4 regions of the Embleya sp. NPDC020630 genome follow, and region 3 is predicted to be linked to each of the others. Evidence: riboswitches for the same ligand, from Rfam matches in the RefSeq annotation. Region 3 holds a riboswitch; each other region holds the start of a gene.
What was found. Region 3 has a riboswitch for cobalamin ahead of ACH4XV_RS14305 (energy-coupling factor ABC transporter permease). Riboswitches for the same ligand answer to the same signal wherever they lie in the genome.

Region 1 (3,811 bases), on a different contig from region 3:
GTGGCCACCCTCCCGGCGGCCCGGCGCAGCGGCCTCGCGGCGGCGGTGACCTGGGAGTTGGCCCGGCACGCGCTGGAGGGCGGGAGCGAGACGGTGTTCCTGAGCGCGGGGGACGAGGACGTCGCGCGGGTGTACGACCGGATCGGCTTCCGCTCGGTGGGGACGGCGATGATCGCGGAGGCGCCGTGAGCGAGAGGGACGAGGGGCGGGCGGCCGAGGCGGGCGCGAAGACCGATGCCGCCGCGTCGATCGTGCTGCCCATCCCGCCGGGACGCAACCCCACCGCCGACGAGTTGGCCGCCGCGCACGGTCGGAGCATCCCGGACGTGATCGCGCCGAACCTGAGGGTGCTGTTCTGCGGGATCAACCCGGGCCTGTGGTCGGGCGCCACCGGGCGGCACTTCGCCCGTCCCGGCAACCGGTTCTGGCCGGCCCTGTACGCCTCGGGCTTCACCCCGCGCCTGATCGAGCCCGCCGCGCAGCGCGAGTTGACCACGCTCGGCCTCGGCATCACCAACGTGGTGGCCCGAACCACCGCGCGCGCCGACGAGTTGACGAAGGAGGAGTACCGGGCCGGCGGCCTGGCGCTCACCGCGAAGGTACGCCGGTACCGACCGGCCTGGTTGGCGGTCCTTGGCATCGGCGCATACCGCACCGGCTTCGGCCGCCCCAAGGCGGTGGTCGGCCGCCGGCCGGAGACGATCGACGACACCGGAATCTGGGTACTCCCCAACCCCAGCGGCCTGAACGCCCACTGGACGGCCGCGGCCCTCGCCGAAGCCTTCACCGCCCTGCGCACTGCGGCCTACCCGACCGAGTAGGAGGGCCGCGCGCGGGGGCGCCATCCGTGCCGCTCACCCTGTGCGGCGGCGACCGGGCGTCGGCGTGGGCGACCCGACTCGGGGGCGGGGCCGTCAATCGACCGAGTGGCATCACCCGGTTGGTGGTTACTTCGCGCCCCCTCGTGAGGTTGGGTCGGCATGAAGATCCTGCGAGCCCCGTACGGGCCGTGGCCCACCGAGACGTTCGAGACTCCCGTCTACGAGGCGTTGGTCGCCGAATGGCGCGACTCGGGCCGGGAGGTACCCTGGCCGGCCGACCGACCGCAAGGCAGCCCGCCCCGACACGCCCGCCCACCCGGACCGAGCCCGCGCACGCGTCGCCCGTGAGCCGGCCACGTGGCGCGATCCGGGTCCGGAGGCGCCCCCGCCGGTCCCGACCCGAGGGCCGGGGCCGCCGATCCGCTCCGCGTGAATCGGCCGGCCGCCGCGCGATGTGCTTCTTGTCACGCGTGTGCCGACACGCCCGGCGAGGAAGGAATTTGCCGGCCGATCGGCGCGGCGGCCGACGCGCGACGCCCCGTCCATCCGGTCCGTCGCCGCCGCCCCCCGCCGCCCTCGGCTCCGCCCCACGCGGCCCGCGCAGGCCCGGTGGGGCCGGACGGGCGCCGGGAGAGCGGGGGTTCGGGGTGCTCGACGCGCGTCGCAATTGCCCGCCGGTCGTACCACCCGGGCACGTCTCCGGCGAACCGTGACACGCCGGGAATCGGGACGCGACACAACACCTGGGGGTGCGACGACCACCCCGCCACTACATATATGCTCTGCGACGCAGCTGGTTCGCCCGACCGAAGTTTTCGGGAAGGCGAGGCAAGAGGGAATCCGGTGCGAGGCCGGAACTGCCCCCGCAGCGGTGAGCGGGAACGAAAGTCGTCATGGAGCGCCGGACGCCGAAGGGCGTACGGGAAGCGACGACCCCTAGGCACTCCGCGGACCACCGAGCACACGCCGTGCCCGGCGGTGCCCCGGCATGCCCGCGAGTCCGAATACCTGCCGGCTGCCCGCGCCTTCGGGCGTGGGGTCACCTGTACGTACGAGCTCGCGAGGAGAGAGCACGTGACCGTTGTGGACAGCGTGGGCGCGACCCGGATGCGGGTCGACGAGAGCCCCGAGGACCGCCTTGCCACCCTGGTGCGCACCCAGGCGCGCGATCTGCCGGAGGTCGATCCGGATCGGGTCGTCCGCCGGGTCGTCGCGGGTCTGAACGAGGGTGCGGACCGCGGCGCGGCGGCCGACCTGGCCGTGCGCACAGCCGCCGAGCTGATCGCCGAGGAGCCCGCCTACTCGCGGCTCGCCGCGCGCCTGCTGGCCGGCCGGATCGCCGACGAGGCCGCCGAGGCCGGCGTCGCCTCCTTCAGCGCCGGCATCGCGCTCGGTCACCGCGAGGGCATCATCGGCGCGGAGACCGCGGCGTTCGTCGCCGCGCACGCCGCCGAATTGGACGCCGCCGTCGACGCCGACGGGGACCGCCGCTTCGAGTACTTCGGTCTGCGCACCGTCTACGACCGCTACCTGCTGCGCCACCCCGTCTCGCGCAAGGTGGTCGAGACCCCGCAGCACTTCCTGCTGCGCGTGGCGTGCGGTCTGTCCAAGGAGCCCGGCGAGGCGATCGGCTTCTACCGGCTGATGTCCTCGCTGGCCTACCTGCCCAGCTCGCCGACGCTGTTCAACTCCGGCACCGTGCACACCCAGATGTCCTCGTGCTACCTGCTCGACTCGCCCAAGGACGAGCTGGAGTCGATCTACGACATGTACGGGCGAATCGCCCGGCTGTCGAAGTTCGCCGGCGGCATCGGCGTGGCCTGGTCGCGGGTGCGCTCGCGCGGCTCGCTGATCCGGGGCACCAACGGGCACTCCAACGGCATCGTGCCGTGGCTGAAGACCCTCGACTCGTCGGTGGCCGCGGTCAACCAGGGCGGCCGGCGCAAGGGCGCGGCCTGCGTGTACCTGGAGACCTGGCACCCCGACATCCTGGAGTTCCTCGAACTGCGGGAGAACACCGGCGAGGACGCGCGTCGCGCGCACAACCTCAACCTGGCCAACTGGGTGCCGGACCTGTTCATGCGGCGCGTCGAGGAGGACGGCGTCTGGTCGTTGTTCGACCCGAACGAGCTGCCCGAGCTGCCCGACCTGTGGGGCGCCGAGTTCGACGAGGTGTACGAGACCGCCGAGCGGGACGGCCGGTTCGTCCGGCAGATGCCCGCGCGCGACCTGTACGCCCGGATGATGCGCACGCTCGCGCAGACCGGCAACGGCTGGATGACCTTCAAGGACGCCGCCAACCGGACCTGCAACCAGGCCGCCGAGCCGGGCAACGTGGTGCACCTGTCCAACCTGTGCACCGAGATCCTGGAGGTCACCAGCGACGGCGAGACCGCCGTGTGCAACCTCGGCTCGGTCAACCTCGGCGCGCACGTGGTCGCCGGCGAGGGCATGGACTGGGACAAGCTGCGCGCCACGGTGCGCACCGCGGTGATCTTCCTCGACCGCGTGATCGACATCAACTACTACCCGACCGACCAGGCCGCCGCGTCCAACCCGCGCTGGCGCCCGGTGGGCCTGGGGTTGATGGGCCTGCAGGACGTGTTCTTCACGCTCGGCCTGCCGTTCGACTCGGCCGAGGCGCGCGAGTTGTCCACGCTGATCTCCGAGGAGATCTACCTCACCGCCTTGGAGACGTCCTCGGCGCTCGCCGAGGTACACGGCCCGCACCCGGCGTACGCCGAGACGCACGCCGCGCGCGGCCGGCTCCAGCCGGACCTGTGGGAGGGCGTGTACCCGACCCAGACCAAGCGCTGGGACGCGCTGCGCACCCGCGTGGCCGAGCACGGGCTGCGCAACTCGCTGCTCGTGGCGATCGCGCCGACCGCGACCATCGCCTCCATCGCCGGCGCCTACGAGTGCATCGAGCCGCAGGTGTCCAACCTGTTCAAGCGCGAGACGCTGTCCGGCGAGTTCCTGCAGATCAACGG
Region 2 (3,811 bases), on a different contig from region 3:
CAAGGCGCTGGCCATGCTCGGCGTGCTCTCCGCGATCAACGCGGCACTGCGTCCGCTGGGCGCCGGCACCGCCGGGATCGAGACGGTGTTCTTCATGCTCGTCCTGGCCGGGCGAGTGTTCGGCCCTGGATTCGGGTTCGTACTCGGCTGCACCTCACTGTTCGCATCCGCCCTGCTGACCGCCGGCGTCGGCCCGTGGTTGCCGTTTCAGATGCTGGCCTCGGCCTGGGTCGGACTCGGCGCGGGGCTGCTGCCCCGACGCGTCCGGGGGCGGCGCGAGATCGTCATGCTCGCCTGCTACGGCGTCTTCGCCGCCTACGCGTTCGGGTTCCTCATGAACATGTGGTTCTGGCCGTTCCTCGCCGACTCCGAATCCATGGTCGGCCCGGCCTTCGTCCCCGGCGACGGCATCCTCGACAACCTGCGCCGATTCTTCGTGTTCACCGTGCTCACCTCGACCTTCGGATGGGACACCGGCCGCGCCATCACCAACTGCGCCGCGATCGTCCTCGTCGGCCCGGCGGTACTGGCCGCCCTGCGGCGCGCATCCCGCAAGGCCGCGTTCGAGGCACCGATCGTGTTCGAACCCGCCCCGGCCGACAACGGCCTTACGCAGGTCGCTACCGCGACCACCATCAAGCGGAAGAAGCCCGCTCCATAGCTGCGTTCCGTAGGTGGCCCCCACCGCTTCTGCCTTGCGCCCGCCGCCCGGGCGCGAGCTGCTCATGAACCTGTGGAGCACCTCGTAAGGCAACGTGTCTCGACGATCGGCGTGGAACCCCGCGATGCGCGTCCGGCCTGGGCGCGTCGGATGTGCGTTGTGTGTCGGCGACGCCGGCCGACAGGGAGATGGTCGGGGTCGACCGGCGGGGCAAGTGCCCGCGCAGGGTCGCACAGGAGCGCATGGGGAAAGCTCCTCGGAGCCTTCGGCCGGCGCCGAAGCCGCGGGATCCGGTCACCGCGACCGTAGCCTTGCCACCCGGCCGCGGCGGCGGCCGGGTGGCAAGTCCGGGAACGCAATTCGGTTGGCTCCCGGGCGAGTCGTTCGTGCCGCCACGCCCGTCGAGGACCGGTGGGATATCGCCGGCGGAACGGTGGCGGCGCGATGTCAGCGGTTGCGGCCGGGACTCCACGGCACGTCGCCGCGCCCGCCGTCGTTGGCCAACCGCGCGAGAATGAACAGCAGGTCCGACAAACGGTTCAGATAGCGGACGCACACCGGGTTCACCGTCGCCGCCTCGCCGCCGGACAACTCCGTGTCCGTGTCGACCAGCGCCCACGCCGAGCGTTCCGCCCGGCGTGCGGCCGTCCGCGCCGTGTGCAGGAGCGCCGCACCGGGTGTACCGCCCGGCAGTACGAACGACCGCAAGGGCTGGAGCCGTTCGTTGAACGTGTCGCACAGGCGCTCGAGGCGCGATACGTCCTCGTCTCGGACCCGCAGGCGTTCGTCTCCGTCGCGGATCGGAGCGCACAGGTCCGCGCCCACGTCGAACAGGTCGTGCTGGATGCCTTCCAGGACGTTCCGCAACTCCGCGTCCAGGCAGCCCAGCGCGAGCGCCACGCCGATGGCGGCGTTGGTCTCGTCGGTGTCGGCATAGGCGACGATCCGAGGATCGGTCTTACGGACACGGGAGTTGTCGCCCAACGCGGTCGTGCCCGCGTCGCCCGTGCGAGTGTAGATACGGCTCAGCACCACAGACACGGCGAACCACCGGCCTCTCTCGGGGAAATCCGCCCCGGTTGTGTCGAGGTGGCGACGACGTGAGTCTCCTGGCTCTCGGATCAACACTTCCCCCGGCCTTCCAACCCCGAAGCGGGGCCGTGGCCTTGACGGGAGTCGCTCCCCGATCACAGTGGCGGGACCGCACCGGAATCACACCGGTTTCCTCGGCTTCGCCGTCGCACAGCAGGCCACAGCATGACACGCGGCCCTCGCCGGAACCAGACCCGACCCGGAGCCTCATCCGCTTCGGACGCCGACCCGTTCGACATGCCCCGGTGTCGACCAACCTGTCGCGCGTACTGAGACCGTCGCACCCCAGGTCGGCGTGCAGGCAGGTACCGAAGCCCCAAGAAGGATTACCGGGTTCCGCGTCGTGCGCGTCTTGGCCCAGTGCCGGATCCACCCTTCATGTGCCGGCGATCTTGTTGGCCGGAAAGGGAGTTCCTTCCGGAGTGAGCGATCCGTAGAGTGCGGCATCTGCAGGTCTGAGCAGTCGACGTACCGATTCCGGGCGTCTTCATCTGTTCGATCGTCTTGTGCGACGACCCGCAGTAGCTCCGACGACGGGGGAAGTCCGGTGTGAATCCGGCGCTGACCCGCAGCGGTGATCCGTCCCTGCCGACGGCGAGCCCGAATGCCCGCCGCCGGAGTGTTCGTCTCCCATCCCCGTCGTGGTCCGCGGGACGGAGCCCCAGCGACGCGTGCGTCGGGACGGTGCCGCCGTCGGTGTGCCCGCTCGGCCGCCGGGTCTCCCGGGTCCGCCGTGCCATGGGCCCGGAAAGGCACTGTGATGACGCTCACCCGACCCGGACGCCGGATCGCCGCGCTGTTCGGCGGACTGGCCCTCGCCGGTACGGCCGCCCTGATCCCGTCCACCGCCGCGGCGGCACCGCCGACGACCGATACGACGCCCCCGGCAAACGTGTCCGTACTCTCCGGCAACCGCACCCAGGCCGCGGCGGGATGGTTGGCCCGGCAACTCGTCGACGGAGAACGCTTCGAGACCACCTTCGACGGAGTGACCTACCCCGACCAGGGCTTGACGATCGACGCGATCTTCGCATTCGCCGCCGCCGGGGTCGCCGACGGCAACGGGGCCAAGGCCACCACGTGGCTCGCCCGTCCGGAGATCCTGTCCGGGTACATCGGCGACGGCACCACCAACGCCTACGCCGGAGCCACCGCCAAAACCCTCCTCGCCGCCGAGGTACGCGGTGTCGACCCCACCTCGTTCGGCGGCGTGGACCTCCCGGCCCGGCTGCGCTCGTTGCAAAAGCCTTCCGGCCGCTTCACCGACACCTCGCCGTGGGGCGACTACAGCAACGCCTTCAGCCAGTCCCTCGCGCTCTTGGCGCTCGACCGCACTCCGGCCGGCGCCCCCGCCGCCGCGGTGGACTTCCTGGCAGACGCACACTGCGCCGACGGCGGATTCCCCCTCGACTACGGTCTGTCCACCTGCACCAGCGACGCCGACTCGACCGCGATGAGCGTGCAGGCGCTGGCCGCCACCGGGCGCCACCAGGAAGCGGCAGCCGGACTGAACTGGCTGGCCTCACATCAGCTTTCCGACGGCGGCTTCGGTACGGGGGGCGCCACCACCTCGAACGCCAACAGCACCGGCCTGGCCGCCCAGGCCCTGCTCTCGTCCTGGCGCGTGATACCGGGCCTGGCCGCCCGGCATTTCCTGACCGAACGTCAGGTCGGTTGCTCGGCATCCACGGCCACGCGAGGCGCGATCGCCTACGACGCCGGCGGGTACAACCCGGCCACCGCCACCAGGGCCACCGCTCAGGCGGTCCTCGGCCTGGCCGGCACCGGCTTCGCCGACCTGAGCAGTGCGGGCGCTCACCGGAACGCCCCCACACTGCACTGCCCCACCACACCCTGACCAGACGAGGCAGCGGCCACCGTCGACACGGTGGCCGCTGCCTCGACAGTGCGGGCGTCGGTCCCCGGGACCCCTCCTCCCGAGGCGGCGAGCATGTCGCGACAACAGCACCTATCCCACGGCCCTCTCACGGATTGGGGATCACGCGGCATCGACAATCCCCACGACACCCGGACAGGAAGGCGTCCAGCCCAAGGCTT
Region 3 (3,811 bases):
CACGAGGAACACGGACCGGGCCATGAAGCCGCGTGAGACGGGCACCTCGTCCACGAGCACCCGCAACCGCCCGTCGTAGCCGCGCCCGGCCAGCCCTTCCTCCAGCCGCCGGGCCCGCGCGAAGGCGTGCACGAACACCGCCGACCCGAGCCCGGCCACCGAGCGCCACCGGGCCCGCCGGGTGCGATGCCCGAGCCGCCCGGCCTGGGCCTGGTTGATCCGGGTGGTGGTGTCGTAGAGCAGGAACAACATCCGGTACATCACCGCCGCCACGTCCACCACGGCCGCCGGCACACCCACCCGGGTCAGCCGGGGCAGGACGTCCGACAGCGGCGTGGTGAACGCGAACAACAACATCGCCAAACCGGCCGCGCCGGAGCGGGCCACCAACTCGCCCGCGTGGCGCGGCCCGTCCGGCGCCCAGCCGACGCCGTCCGCGCGGATCGACACGAGCAGGGTCAGCGCGCCGGTCACCGCGAATCCCAGCGGCGCGCGGGCCGCCCGCCACAGTCGTCGGGCGGGCACCTCGGCGAAGCCGAGCGCGATGGTCAGCACGGCGACCGCGACCAGCACCGCGCCGGGCCACGGCGGCAGCGCCACCGCGCACCCGAGCAGCCCGAAGGAGAGCACGGCCTTGTCGGCCGGATGGCGGCGGCGCCAGGCACTGGCATGCGCCGCCGCGTCGATCGGCAGCACGGGTCAGCGACCCGGAACCGATACCGGGTCCTGCGCGGCGGCCGGATCGGGCCCCGGGCCCGACCCGTCGGGGGTGTCGCTCGCCTCGGGCGCGAGCTTTCGGCGGGTGCGCTTGACGCCGAACATGTACCCGACGACACCCGCGCCGAGCGCGGCCTGGAGCGCGAACAGGCCGGACTCGATCTCGCCGGACGGCGGCTCGTACAGCGGGCTGAACCACGGCTTGTAGTCCGGGTCGTTCTCGGTGATCGCGGTCTCGGCCCGGGTGTCGGAACCCGTGAACGGCTCGTCCTTGTCGTCGCCCATGCCGAACACCACGGGCAGCGCCGCGAGCAGCACCACGGCCAGCACGAGCAGCAGGTTGATCTTCGTCGAGCGCTTCACTTGCTCTTCTCCTCCTCGCGCACGGGCCGGGCGTCGCTCAGCACGCCGAGGCGGATCAGGTCACCGCGACTGGATTGGCGCAGCAGGCGCACCACCAGGACGGTCAGCAGGCCCTCGCTGATCGCCAGCGGGATCTGGGTGAGCGAGAAGATGCCGCCGAACTTGGCCAGCGCGCCCGGGAATCCGCTGTCCGGGTCGGGGAAGGCGAGGGCGAGCTGCACGCTGGTGACGCAGTAGGTGCTCAGGTCCGCGACGAACGCGCCGGCGAACACCGCGACGTCCAGCGGCATGGTGCCGCCGCGCCGGTCCAGGAGCGAGCGGGCGAGCCGGTACGCGCCGTAGCCGGCCCAGGGGCCGACGATCGCCATCGAGAACACGTTCGCGCCGAGCGTGGTCAACCCGCCGTGGGCGAGCAACAACGCCTGGAAGAGCAGGGTGATCGTGCCGAGCACCGCCATGATCGGTGGCCGGAACAGGATGGCGCCCAGGCCGGTGCCGGTGGGATGCGAGCAACTGCCGGTGACGGATGGGATCTTCAGCGCGGACAACACGAACGAGAAGGCGCCGGACGCGCCGAGCAGCAGGGTGTTCTCGGGCCGATCGCGCACCTCGCGGGTGAGCGCGCGGGCACCGTGGACGACGAACGGGGTCGACGCGACGCCCCAGGCGGCGGCGTGTTCCCAGGGCAGATAGCCCTCGGCGATATGCATGAGGAAGGGTCCCTCTCCAACACCTCGTGGACGGACGATCGCCGTGGCCGGTCTCCTGGCTGACGGGTCGTGCGTTCACGTCTCCGCCTTCCCGGGTCCGCGACAGCGGTCCCAGTGGCTTCCCGAGGCGACGAATCAACGTTCCCGCGGGGGTGGAGGAGAACTTCCCGATCACAGTGGCGAGGGCCGCGCCGGCATCGAACCGGCTTCCCGAGCACCACGGCGAGCCGACACTAGTGGTCGAGTGGACATGGCGACAAGGTGGCATCTGCAAACCGTGCGCAAGACCACAAGGCGGACGGAGCGGCGGAGCAATAGCCGCATTCCGGGGCGGCGCACGACGGCCCGTCCGGGCGGGAGCGCGGAGCGAGGCACGCTCGCGATCGTGGGACCAGCCGCCCCTGCTGGAGGGAGAAGCGGGCCCTCAGCACAGTCCGGGGCCGCGTCCTCGGACCACCAGGGTGCCCGCGACCCGGTCGCCGATCCGCTGGCCCCGCTCGCTGGTGAGCACCGCGACCAACCCGATCACACCGAGCGCGAACGCGTCGACGCACAGCAGCACCCAACGGATCGCCAGTTGGCGCCGCCCGGCCCGACCACCGGACACGTCGACCACACGAATCCCGAACGCCTGCATGCCCCAGGTACGCCCGTCGTGCTCGGCGGGCCGCAGCACCCAGTACCAGAACAGGATCGCCACCGCGACCACGAGCACACCGGCGGTGATCGTCGCGGTGAGCGGACCGCTGCGGATCGAACCGTCGGGGTGGGTGGGCAGTAGCACGAACAGGAACATCGCGGCGCCGGGCAGCAGCGCGGAGGCGATCACGTCCACCGCGAACTGGCCGATCCGCCGGTACAGCAACGACGGACCGACCCGATGTTCGATCGTCGGCAGCCACACCCGGGCGCGTGGCCCGACGGGATGGGCCGAGCGCGCGAAGCGCTGCGGAAGGCTCCGTTCGTACATGGTGTTGTACTTTCCGCAACCGGGCGGGTTGACTCCCGGCACGGCCGATCTCGCGGAGATTGCGCCCGGTCGGCGGACAATCCGCCCGATCGGGCGGCGGCGAAATGATCATCGATCGGCGGGATCGACCGAAAACGATCAGATCGTCATCGGGCCGTCGACCCCGAACAGGTCCGGCTCGGAGCGGCTGATCACGTCGTACAGCGGCTTGTAGTTGATCCACGCCACCGTGTCGTTGCCGAGCTGCTCCCGGGTCAGCCGCGCGTTCTCCGGCGAGATCGGCCGCAGTTCGCCGGCCGCCTGGGCCAACAGCTGGACCTGGCAGGAGCGCTCCATGGTGATGAACCACCACGCCGCCGCGTCCACCGACTGTCCGACGGTGAGCAGACCGTGGTTGCGCAGGATCAGCGCCTTGCGCGAGCCGAGCGTCTTGGCGATCCGCCGCCCCTCCTCGGCGTCGAGCACCACGCCCGCGTAGTCGTCGAAGAGTTCGTGGTCCTCGTAGAACGGACAAACGTCCTGGGTGATCGGCTCCAGCCGGATCCCGAGCGCGGACAACGCGCGCCCGTGCGTGGAGTGGCTGTGCGCCGCGGCGACCACGTCGGGGCGGGCCGCGTGGATCTGCGAGTGGATCGCGAACGCGGCCTGGTTGACGTGGAATCGGCCCTCGACGACCTGCCCCTCGTGGTTGACCAGGATCAGGTCGTCCACGGTGATGTGCTTGAACGACATCCCGAACGGGTTGACCCAGAAGTGGTCGACGAACCCGGGGTCGCGCGCGGTGATGTGCCCGGCCACCCCCTCCTCGAAGCCGAACCGGCCGAACAGCCGCAGTGCCGCGGTCAGTCGCTCCTTGCGGTGCCGGCGCTCCTGCTCCACGGTTTCGAACGTGGGCGGCAGCGCGAAGCTCAGATCGGTGGGCGAGACCGGTCGCGGCGGCGCCGACCGCCCCGTGCTCGGCGGGCCGTCCTGGGGGCGGGGCGCATCGGTGGCGGACATGTCCATCTCCTCGGACTCGGGGCGCGCACGGGTGCCGCCGACGCTACCCGCG
Region 4 (3,811 bases), on a different contig from region 3:
CCCGGGTGCCTCTTGTGCGTCTACTGAGCTTTGCGGATCCGGTTGTTGGTGTTCATCGCGTCAGGGCGGTTGCTGCGAGGAAGCCGTTGAGGAGTGCGGGGCGATGTTGGATGTCCCGCAGCCCTTGGCGTGCGACGGTGACGAGCTCGTCGAGGGTGCGGGCGCCGAGGTTGGCCAGGGGCCCGCTCTTCAGGTGCGCCCAACTGCCTTCCACCGGGTTGAGGTCGGGAGAGTACGGTGGCAGGAAGACCAGGGTGAGCCAGTCGACGCGGTCGGCGAAGGCGCGCATCCGGCGGCTGCGATGACTGCCGAGGTTGTCCCACACCAGAACGATGGGTCGATCGAAAGTCCTGTGTATGTCCGGGAGTTGGCGGATCAGCTCCCGGTCGGTGACCGAGCCCGGCACCATGCGGTACAGGAACTTCGGCAGCCCGTTCGGTGGGTAACAGCACCAGCCGACCAGCGAGGTCTTCGGCCGTTTCCCCATCCGCACCCGCAGGATCGGGGTGCGGCCCCGCGGAGCCCACGTCGCGCGGACCGGAGGCAGCAGCGACAGCGCGGTCTCGTCCGCGAAGACGATCACCGCATCCGTCCTCTTTGCGGTGGTTTTACCTGAGGCCACACCGTGCTCCTCCAGGTCGTCACCGCCTCCTCGTCTCGTTCCAACGCACGCCGGGCGGGCCGCTGCCGCGACCAACCGTGGGCCTTCAACAGCCGCCACACGCTCGACGGGGACGCGTAGACCACCCCGGTGACCTGCGTGATCACCCGCCCGACCCGCGCGAGCGTCCAGAGCTGCCCGGTGAACCCGGCCGCCTCCGGACCTGCCTCCAACACCGCCGCCACCTCGGCGAAGCCCTCGTCCGACACCCGCCGGTGGGCACCCGGCGGGCCGGCCGACCGCAACGCGTCCGCCCCACCGTCCACCCACGCGCGATGCCACACCGACACCGCCTGCGGCGACACACCCGACCGACGCGCCACCTCCGCCTGCGACACACCCTCCGCGAACCAACCAGCCGCCCGCAACCGCAACCTCTCCCGGCGCTCCCGCTCCACCGGGGTCATCCCCGAGCTCCCCATACAGCGGGTATGCCCACATTTGACACACCGTCAATCGGACCCGGAAACGTCAGTAAGCTGTCGCACGCAGTCGGTTCGCCCTGCCATCCGGGTAGGCGCGTCGCAAGAGGGAACCCGGTGCGAATCCGGGACTGCCCCGCAGCGGTGAGTGGGAACGACCGCCGTCAACAGCACTGGACCCGTTTCGGTCCGGGAAGCGACGGCCAGTAGGTGTCCGCCCTCGGTGGATGTGCCCGCGAGTCCGAAGACCTGCCACTGCCCGTGCGCTGTCGCAGCGCACGGAGAGCTCGGTGACCTCGTGGGCGGGTCGGCGGACAACCGGTGGGACACGTATGTGCGCGCGAATACGCCGACGTGGCCCGTGTGGTTTGCCATCCCTTCGTGCCTGCGATCCGTCTCCGGGATCTTGTCGACAGGCTCGCGAAGGAGAGTTCCGTGACCACCAAGACCGCAGCCGCGGCAGCCCGCGCCACCGTGTACGGCTATCCCCGTCAGGGCCCGAACCGGGAACTGAAGAAGGTCGTCGAGGGCTACTGGGCCGGCCGCACCGATGCGCAGGCGCTTCGGGACACCTCGGCCGAACTGCGCCTGGCCAACTGGCGGCGCCTCGCCGAGGCCGGCATCCACGAGGTGCCCACCGGCGACTTCTCGCTGTACGACCACGTCCTCGATACCACCGTCGCCGTGGGCGCGATCCCGGCCCGGCATCGCGCCGCCGTCGAAGCCGACGCCCTGGACGGCTACTTCGCCATGGCCCGCGGCACGCAGGACGTCGCGCCGCTCGAGATGACCAAGTGGTTCGACACGAACTATCACTACCTCGTCCCCGAACTCGGGCCGGACACCGTCTTCGAGGCGAACTCCGTCAAGCAGGTGGCCGAGTTCCGGGAGGCCGTCGCGCTGGGCCTGACCGCCCGACCGGTGCTGGTGGGCCCGCTCACCTACCTCCTGCTGGCCAAGCCCGCGCCGGGGGTCGCGGCCGACTTCCAGCCGCTGACCCTGCTGGACCGGCTCCTTCCGGCGTACGCGCGGTTGCTCGCCGACCTGCGCACCGCCGGGGCCGAGTGGGTGCAACTCGACGAACCGGCGCTGGTGCAGGATCGCAGCTTCGCCGAACTGGGCGCCGCCGCCCGCGTCTACCGCGACCTCGGCAAACTGACCGATCGGCCCAAGCTCCTCGTGGCCTCGTACTTCGACCGCCTCGGCGAGGCGCTGCCGATTCTGGCCAAAGCCCCGATCGAGGGCCTGGCACTGGACTTCACCGGCTCCGCCGCCGCCAACCTGGACGCGTTGGCCGCCGTCGGCGGGCTGCCCGGCAAACGTCTGGTCGCCGGTGTCGTGGACGGCCGCAACGTGTGGATCAACGACCTCGGCAAGTCCCTGACGACCCTCGGCATACAGCTGGGCTTGGCCGACCGCGTCGATGTCGCCGCCTCCTGCTCGTTGTTGCACGTGCCGCTGGACGCCGACGCCGAACGCGACATCGACCCGCAGATCGCCCGGTGGCTCGCGTTCGCCCGCCAGAAGACCGAGGAGATCGTCACCCTGGCCAGCGGCCTCGCTCGAGGCACCGACACCATTGCGACCCACCTCGCCGCCAACCGGGCCGACCTGGCCGCACGCAAGGCGTCCGCGCTCACCCACGACCCCGCCGTGCGCGCCCGCGCCGCCGCGGTCACCGACACCGACGCGCGCCGCGGCAAGCCGTACGCCCAACGGGCCGAGGTCCAACGCGCGCATCTGGGGCTGCCGTTGCTGCCCACGACCACCATCGGCTCCTTCCCGCAGACCGCCGAGCTGCGCGCCGCCCGCGCCGACCTGCGCGCGGGACGCATCGACGGCGTTGGGTACGAGGAGCGCATCGAGGCCGAGATCCGCGACGTGATCTCCTTCCAGGAAAAGGCCGGTATCGACGTCCTCGTCCACGGCGAGGCCGAACGCAACGACATGGTGCAGTACTTCGCCGAACAGCTCACCGGGTACGTCGCCACCCGGCACGGCTGGGTCCAGTCCTACGGCACCCGGTACGTGCGCCCGCCGATCCTGGCCGGCGACATCTCCCGCCCCGACCCGATGACCGTGCGCTGGACCGCGTTCGCCCAGTCGTTGTCCGACCGACCCGTCAAGGGCATGCTGACCGGACCGGTGACCATGCTCGCCTGGTCCTTCGTCCGCGACGACCAACCGCTCGGCGACACCGCCCGACAGGTCGCGCTCGCGCTGCGCGACGAAGTCAACGACCTCGAGGCGGCCGGGAGTTCGATCATCCAGGTGGACGAACCCGCGTTGCGCGAAACGCTGCCGCTGCGCGCCGTGGACCACGCCGAATACCTGGCCTGGGCCACCGAGGCATTCCGCCTGAGCACGTCCGGCGTACGCGCGGCAACCCAGATCCACACCCACATGTGCTACGCCGAGTTCGGCGACATCGTGCAGGCCATCGACGACCTCGACGCCGACGTGATCAGCCTGAAGGCGGCCCGCTCGCACATGCAGGTCGCCGGCGAACTCGCCGCCCACGGCTACCCGCGCGAGGCCGGACCCGGCGTGTACGACATCCACTCCCCGCGCGTCCCGAGCGCGGACGAGGTGGTGGACCTGCTCCGCAAGGGACTTGCCGCGATCCCCGCCGAACGTCTTTGGGTCAACCCCGACTGCGGCCTCAAGACCCGTGGCCGGCCCGAGGTCCGCACCTCGCTGGAGAATCTGGTCGCGGCGGCCCGGGAGG

Region 1: it holds a riboswitch for cobalamin, as region 3 does, so the genes downstream of both, ACH4XV_RS05585 (ribonucleoside-diphosphate reductase subunit alpha) here and ACH4XV_RS14305 (energy-coupling factor ABC transporter permease) in region 3, are expected to answer to the same signal.
Region 2: it holds a riboswitch for cobalamin, as region 3 does, so the genes downstream of both, ACH4XV_RS03555 (peptidase) here and ACH4XV_RS14305 (energy-coupling factor ABC transporter permease) in region 3, are expected to answer to the same signal.
Region 4: it holds a riboswitch for cobalamin, as region 3 does, so the genes downstream of both, metE (5-methyltetrahydropteroyltriglutamate--homocysteine S-methyltransferase) here and ACH4XV_RS14305 (energy-coupling factor ABC transporter permease) in region 3, are expected to answer to the same signal.

The regions. Positions count from the first base shown of each region.
Region 1 covers NZ_JBIRUB010000001.1:1,346,921-1,350,731, forward strand. Annotated here, with positions in the region: gene ACH4XV_RS05570 (GNAT family N-acetyltransferase) at 1-189, shown strand, start outside; gene mug (G/U mismatch-specific DNA glycosylase) at 261-821, shown strand; gene ACH4XV_RS05580 (hypothetical protein) at 981-1,169, shown strand; cobalamin riboswitch at 1,599-1,852, shown strand; gene ACH4XV_RS05585 (ribonucleoside-diphosphate reductase subunit alpha) at 1,929-3,811, shown strand, end outside.
Region 2 covers NZ_JBIRUB010000001.1:884,324-888,134, reverse strand. Annotated here, with positions in the region: gene ACH4XV_RS03565 (ECF transporter S component) at 1-661, shown strand, start outside; gene ACH4XV_RS03560 (cob(I)yrinic acid a,c-diamide adenosyltransferase) at 1,109-1,696, opposite strand; cobalamin riboswitch at 1,743-1,924, opposite strand; cobalamin riboswitch at 2,249-2,384, shown strand; gene ACH4XV_RS03555 (peptidase) at 2,514-3,611, shown strand.
Region 3 covers NZ_JBIRUB010000003.1:654,845-658,655, reverse strand. Annotated here, with positions in the region: gene cbiQ (cobalt ECF transporter T component CbiQ) at 1-696, opposite strand, end outside; gene ACH4XV_RS14310 (energy-coupling factor ABC transporter substrate-binding protein) at 700-1,080, opposite strand; gene ACH4XV_RS14305 (energy-coupling factor ABC transporter permease) at 1,077-1,790, opposite strand; cobalamin riboswitch at 1,818-2,027, opposite strand; gene ACH4XV_RS14300 (RDD family protein) at 2,215-2,760, opposite strand; gene ACH4XV_RS14295 (class II aldolase/adducin family protein) at 2,899-3,759, opposite strand.
Region 4 covers NZ_JBIRUB010000001.1:894,285-898,095, reverse strand. Annotated here, with positions in the region: gene ACH4XV_RS03600 (IS630 family transposase) at 53-583, opposite strand; gene ACH4XV_RS03595 (winged helix-turn-helix domain-containing protein) at 580-1,068, opposite strand; cobalamin riboswitch at 1,138-1,355, shown strand; gene metE (5-methyltetrahydropteroyltriglutamate--homocysteine S-methyltransferase) at 1,519-3,811, shown strand, end outside.